DNA from 3 places in the Paenarthrobacter sp. UW852 genome. Region 1 is predicted to be linked to each of the others. Evidence: riboswitches for the same ligand, from Rfam matches in the RefSeq annotation. Region 1 holds a riboswitch; each other region holds the start of a gene.
What was found. Region 1 has a riboswitch for glycine ahead of gcvP (aminomethyl-transferring glycine dehydrogenase). Riboswitches for the same ligand answer to the same signal wherever they lie in the genome.
Positions count from the first base shown of each region.

Region 2: another riboswitch for glycine. It lies ahead of gcvP (aminomethyl-transferring glycine dehydrogenase); the one in region 1 lies ahead of gcvP (aminomethyl-transferring glycine dehydrogenase).
Region 3: another riboswitch for glycine. It lies ahead of cycA (D-serine/D-alanine/glycine transporter); the one in region 1 lies ahead of gcvP (aminomethyl-transferring glycine dehydrogenase).

Region 1 is NZ_JAMSGY010000005.1:5,941-8,136, reverse strand. It holds gene mscL (large conductance mechanosensitive channel protein MscL) at 1-294, opposite strand, end outside; gene NEK97_RS10010 (D-arabinono-1,4-lactone oxidase) at 419-538, opposite strand; partial or broken gene NEK97_RS10005 (helix-turn-helix domain-containing protein) at 587-847, shown strand; glycine riboswitch at 922-1,020, shown strand; gene gcvP (aminomethyl-transferring glycine dehydrogenase) at 1,169-2,196, shown strand, end outside.
Region 2 is NZ_JAMSGY010000002.1:562,039-564,234, forward strand. It holds gene gcvP (aminomethyl-transferring glycine dehydrogenase) at 1-970, opposite strand, end outside; glycine riboswitch at 1,146-1,243, opposite strand; gene NEK97_RS05720 (TetR/AcrR family transcriptional regulator) at 1,339-1,878, opposite strand; gene NEK97_RS05725 (MFS transporter) at 1,951-2,196, shown strand, end outside.
Region 3 is NZ_JAMSGY010000007.1:64,193-66,388, reverse strand. It holds gene NEK97_RS13415 (FAD/NAD(P)-binding protein) at 1-796, shown strand, start outside; glycine riboswitch at 871-969, shown strand; gene cycA (D-serine/D-alanine/glycine transporter) at 1,114-2,196, shown strand, end outside.

The sequences.
Region 1 (2,196 bases):
GTTGATCTTGTTCATGGGCGCCACGAAGATGAAGTAGACCACGGCAGCGGTGATGACGAACGTGACCAGGGCGGTCAGGACGGCCCCGAAATCGACGAACGTGGCGGGGTTGTTTTCCCAGATCTTGAAGCCCAGGCCTTCGGCGTTCATGCCACCGGCCGCGGCGATGACCGGGTTGATGATGTGGGTGGTGAAGGCCCCGACGAGTGCGGTGAAAGCACTGCCGATCACCACGGCGATGGCCAGTTCAATCACGTTGCCGCGAAGGATGAAGTCTTTGAAACCCTTAAACATGGAGTGTCCTCAGCTCGGTGCGGATGTCTGCCTCAGCAGTGAACAAACTACCATCCCCATGTTTCAACCCGGTGTAACGGGGTAGGGGAGTGCCTCACGCGCACTACCCTGCCCCGTCATGACCTCAGCCAAACAGCGACCGGGTGTGGTCGTTCAGGAACATTCCGCGGGGATCGAATTCGCGGCGGACCTGGAGGAAAGTGTAGAGCTCCGGGTAGAGGCGCTCCAGCCGGCTGCGGGTCATGAAGTGGATCTTCCCCCAGTGTGCCCGGGGCTCGAATACCTGCAGCACGCGGCGTTGGTGCGCCGCTTGCTGGGCCCGGTTTTTGATTATGAGCAGAGCCAGGACGGCGATCTGATCCTGACCCTGCGGACATATTTGGACTCCCAGCGTTCCTGGCAAAAGACGGCGGCGACGCTGTTCGCGCACCGGCAGACCATCATCTACCGGATCCGGAAAATCGGTGAGTTGACGGGGCTGGACATGGGCGAAACGTCCACGGTTGCGCAGTTGTGGTTCGCGCTCCAGCCCCATGAGGCCATGCATCAGTAGGCCAAGCTGCCTTGCGGAACGACAAAGTGACCCGCTATGGTGTGAAGCGTGTCACTCACGTGATGCAACGCTTTTGATCTGCGGCGGGAGAGTCCTGCCGGTACATCCAGTCAGGCGCCGTAGGAGCAAATCCTCCCCAGGAATCTCTCAGGCCCATGTACCGCCGCGGTTAGGCAACTCTGGAAAGCAGTCCGGGAAACCGGGCTCACCGACGGTGCAAGCAGGCAACCATTCCTGCGGAATCTCTCAGGTCCAATACAGAGCGGGGAGGAACCCACATCATCGTGGCGCTCAGCAGGCGCCTGAATCATGGAGTTCCTCTTGACTGTTCAATCAACCCCCACCGCGTTCGCGGACCGGCATATCGGCGCCCGCCGCCAGGCCGATGTTGACACCATGCTCAAGGCCATCGGCTATGACTCTGTCGACGGCCTGGTGGACGTTGCTGTCCCAGATTCCATCCGCCAGGACACTGCGCTGAAGTTGCAGGACGCCCTCACCGAGGTGCAGGTCCTCACTGAGCTGCGCAAGCTGGCTTCCAAGAACAAAACCGCCGTGCAGATGATCGGCCAGGGCTACTACGACACCGTGACCCCGCCCGTCATCCGCCGCAACATCCTCGAATCCCCGGCTTGGTACACGGCCTACACCCCGTACCAGCCGGAAATTTCCCAGGGCCGCCTCGAAGCGCTGCTCAACTTCCAGACCATGGTCCAGGACCTCACGGGACTTCCCGTGGCCAACGCCTCGCTGCTGGACGAAGCTACCGCCGTTGCCGAGGCAGTGCTGCTGATGCGCCGGGCGAACAAGGCTGTGAGGGACGGCAAGACCGTCCTGGACGCCGACCTCCTCCCGCAGACCATCGCAATCGTGAAGGGCCGTGCCGAGGCGCTGGGCTTTGAGGTCGAGATCGCGGACCTCTCGGCCGGCCTGCCCGACGGCGACATCAACGGTATCGTCCTGCAGCAGCCGGGCGTTTCGGGCCGCGTTTTCAACCATGCCCCGGTGATCGCCGAAGCCAAGGAACGTGGCGCCTTGGTCACTGTCGCGGCCGACCTGCTGGCGCTCACCCTCATCACGCCCCCGGGCGAGCAAGGTGCCGATGTCGCCGTCGGAACCGCGCAGCGTTTCGGTGTCCCGCTGTTCTTCGGCGGCCCGCACGCCGCGTACATGGCCGTCCGCGAAGGCATGGAGCGCACGCTCCCGGGCCGCATCGTCGGCGTCTCCAAAGACAATGCGGGCGTTCCGGCCTACCGCCTGGCCCTCCAGACCCGCGAGCAGCACATCCGCCGCGAAAAGGCCACGTCCAACATCTGTACAGCCCAGGCATTGCTGGCCATCGTGGCCTC
Region 2 (2,196 bases), on a different contig from region 1:
TGTGCTGCTCGCGGGTCTGCAGCGCCAAGCGGTAGGCGGGGACACCGGCGTCGTCCTTGGAAACGCCTACCAGGCGGCCGGGCATGGAGCGCTCCAGGCCCTTCTGGACGGCCATGTACGCGGCGTGCGGGCCGCCGAAGAACAGCGGCACACCCAGGCGCTGGGCGGAACCAACAGCGATGTCGGCGCCCTGCTCGCCCGGAGGGGTGATGAGCGTGAGGGACAGGAGGTCGGCGGCGACCGTGACCAGCGCGCCGCGCTCTTTGGCTTCAGCAATGACGGCGGAGTGATCGAACACGCGGCCGGAAACGCCGGGCTGCTGGAGGACGACGCCGTTGATGGCACCTTCCGGAAGACCGGCGCTCAGGTCGGCTACCTCAACGTCGAAGCCGAGCGCTTCCGCGCGGCCCTTCACGATCGCAATGGTCTGCGGCAGGCAGTCGGCGTCGAGGACAGTCTTGCCGTCCTGGGCGGACTTGTTCTTGTTGGCGCGGCGCATCATCAGCACGGCTTCGGCCACAGCCGTTGCTTCATCCAGGAGGGAAGCGTTGGCGATGGGCAGGCCCACCAGGTCCTGGACCATGGTCTGGAAGTTGAGGAGCGCTTCGAGGCGGCCCTGGGAGATTTCCGGCTGGTACGGGGTGTAGGCGGTGTACCAGGCCGGGGACTCGAGGATGTTGCGGCGGATCACCGGCGGCGTGACGGTGTCGTAGTAGCCCTGGCCGATCATTTGCACGGCGGTCTTGTTCTTGGAGGCGAGCTTGCGAAGCTCGGCAAGGACTTCGACTTCGCTCAGGGCGTTCTGCAGGGTGAGGGCGACGTCCTGGCGGATGTCGTTGGGGACGGCGGTGTCGACCAACGCGTCAACGGTGTCGTAGCCCACGGACTTGAGCATGGTCTCAATGTCGGCCTGGCGGCGGGCGCCAATATGCCGATCAACGAAGGTGGTGGAGGCAGAACTAACCGTCACGAAGGAACTCCATTACTTGGGCGGCGTTTGGGTACGCCACAGTGGCTGGGTTCCTCCCCGCTCTGTATTGGACCTGAGAGTTTCCGCGTTGTTGGAACAACATCGCTTGCACCGTCGGTGAGCACAGCACTCTTTCACCCTTCGGTGGTGAGCGCCTGCTGCTTTCCAGAGTTGCCTTGCCGCGGCGGTGCGTGGGCCTGAGAGATTCCTGGGGAGGGTTTGCTCCTACGGCGCCTGCATCACGTGCTTGCAGGACTCTCCCGCCGCAGATCATAGGCAATGTTCAGTTATAACGCGGCCCGATTTCAGGCAGGCCACAAGGGTTAATTGTCCTACGTGCGGCGCGTCGCCGCAAATGGGATGATGCGCTACTTCCGCAGCCGCTCCAGCACTCCGAGCAGGATTTTGACGTCGGCTTCCCGGCCGTCGTCGCCAGCCTCCTGGCCGCCCTCGAACATTGCGTTGAAATACAGTCCGTCGCCCATGTAGCTAACGGCCTTCGCAACTTCGGGTCCGACATCCTTGGCCAGGACATCAAGCCACTGCTTTTGGATTCCGGCAAACCTGCGGCGCGTTTCTTCGTGGGCAACCTCGGCCAGCCGGGTAGCAGCGACGAAAGCGCGGTCCATCGGCGTCCCGGCCCACAATGACGTCCGGATGAAGTAGGCAGCGGCACCGTCCGGCGCGGCCCTCATCTGCTCAATGTCCTGTACTGCCAGCTGGTCCAGGCGTTCCAGGAGGGCGCTGATCAGCGACTCCTTGTTGGGGAAGTGGTACAGCAACCCGCCCTTCGAGACGCCCGCACGCTTGGCAACTGCATCGAGCGTGGCGGCCCGCTCCCCTACCTCTATAAGGAGGGATTCGTAGGCATCCAGGACGGCGTCCCGGGCAACTGGTTTTCGTGGCATGAGTACATCATTCCCTAAAGGCTTGCTGGGGTTTAATTTGAAACTATACCGTCTGGACGGTACAGTAAAGACATGTTCTCGCCGTCCTCCACCCAAGCTCCCCGTTCAGCTCGTCCCGTCATGGGCCCTGCACCGTGGCGCGACTGGACGGCCCTGGCACTCCTGATGTTCCCGGTACTGCTGGTGGCCGTCGACAACACCGCGCTCACCTTTGCCCTGCCCGAGATCGCCCGATCCCTCGATGTCGGTGGCGTGCAACTGCTCTGGATCGTTGACGCCTACCCCTTGGTCCTGGCCGCACTCCTCGTCTCCATGGGC
Region 3 (2,196 bases), on a different contig from region 1:
AAAGCACGTCGTCGCGTCCCGTCGGCTGAATCTTCGCGGGCTAGCCGCGCCGCTGGCAGGGCGTACTTTTGCGTCCAGGCGGGAGCTGGACGCGGCCATCACGGCATACCTTGATGATGACGCGCGCCGATCGGCTTTGGGCGAATCGGACCCTGTGAAGATGGCCATCGGAGCACTCCACACCGGTCGGGCAATCCTGAAATCGGTGGTGGCCGATGGCGGCATCACCGACGAATCCTGGTTGGCAGGGCTTCGCGGCTGGTTTGAGTCCTTCGTAGAGGGGCTGGCCAGTGGGGCACCCGCGCTGCGTTCGGAGCAGCTGGCCGCACTGGCGCGGGCCGGCGTCGTAAGTTTTGTTGGCCCGGACCCGAAGTTCAGTGTGGACCGGAGCGCGAAACTGTTCCGTGCGGTTTCGCCGTGGGTGCGCGACGCGCCGGTGGAAGCCCGGACCCTGATCGAGGCGATGTCGCCTGCCAACAGGGTGGGCATCAATATGTCACCGCTGCTGGAGCAGCTCATGGCTGACGGGTTGGTCCGAACCAAGATCATGATGAGCGTCGAAGGTACCCCGATGCAGACCACGGGTTTGGACGTCGTGCCACATCCCTACCGGCCCTTGGCGGCGAACGGGGCGGTCACCGAAAACCTATACGTGCTGGGCCTACAGTTGTCCGCCTCACAGTGGGGCACGGCCATCGCGGCGGAGGCCCGGCCCCGAACCGGGCAGGCCTATGCCAGCGGACAGCGGACCCTGCGGGACGCCGACGAGATTGCGCGTAGCATTCTGGCCCGCTGAGGACCCAGGGTTGCAGTGCCGCCCGGCCTTCGTTAGTGTGTGAGCTGCATCACCGAACTGGTGGTGCGCGCTTTTGATCCGCGGCGGGAGAGCCCTGCCGGTACATCACCACAGGCGCCGTAGGAGCAAACCCTCCCCAGGAATCTCTCAGGCCCATGTACCGCCGCGGCGAGGCAACTCTGGAAAGCAGTCCGGAACGCCGGGCTCACCGAAGGTGCAAGCAGGCCCACGCCTGCGGAAACTCTCAGGTCCATCTACAGAGCGGGGAGGAACCCGAATCTTGTGGCACCCAGTGCCGCCTGAACGATGGAGTTCCTTTGACGATTCAGCGCCCACCCTCAACCGGTACCGATTCACCGCATCTTGAGCGCCAGCTCAGCAACCGCCACATCCAGCTCATCGCCATCGGCGGAGCAATCGGAACAGGCCTCTTCATGGGCTCCGGCAAGACCATCTCCGCCGCCGGCCCGTCCGTCATCTTCGTGTACATGATCATCGGCTTCATGCTGTTCTTCGTCATGCGTGCCATGGGCGAATTGCTGCTCAGCAACCTGAACTACAAATCCTTCAGCGACTTCGCAGCTGACCTCCTGGGCCCCTGGGCCGGCTTCTTCACCGGCTGGACATACTGGTTCTGCTGGGTCATCACGGGGATCGCGGACGTCATCGCTATCGCAGGCTATTCGCAGGAGCTGTGGCCTTCCCTTCCCCTCTGGGTGCCGGGTCTCATTACCATCGGCATCCTGTTGCTGCTGAACCTGGCAACGGTGAAGGCATTCGGCGAAACCGAGTTCTGGTTCGCCCTCATCAAGATCGTCGCCATCGCGGCCTTGATCATTGTTGGCCTGTTCATGATTTTCAGTGGCTTCCAGTCCGACGCCGGACCCGCCAGCTTCACCAACCTCTGGAGCCATGGAGGCTTCTTCCCGAACGAATTCATGGGCTTCGTCGCCGGATTCCAGATCGCGGTCTTCGCTTTCGTAGGCATCGAACTGGTGGGCACTACTGCGGCCGAGGCCAAGGACCCGGAAAAGAACCTGCCCAAGGCCATCAACTCGATTCCCATCCGCGTGCTCCTCTTCTACGTGGGCGCGCTGATCATCCTCATGTCAGTCACCCCGTGGACCCAGTTCGCTGCCGGTCACAGCCCGTTCATTGCCATGTTCTCACTGGCCGGCCTGGGCGCAGCAGCCACGATCGTCAACCTGGTGGTCCTCACCTCCGCCATGTCCTCAGCCAACTCCGGGATCTACTCCACGTCCCGCATGGTGTTCGGCCTGGCCCAGGAAGGCGATGCCCCCAAGGTCTTCGGCGCGCTCTCCGGACGCAAAGTACCCCGCAACGCACTGTTTCTGTCCTGCGTCCTGTTGCTGTCCGGCGTCGTGCTCATGTACGCCGGC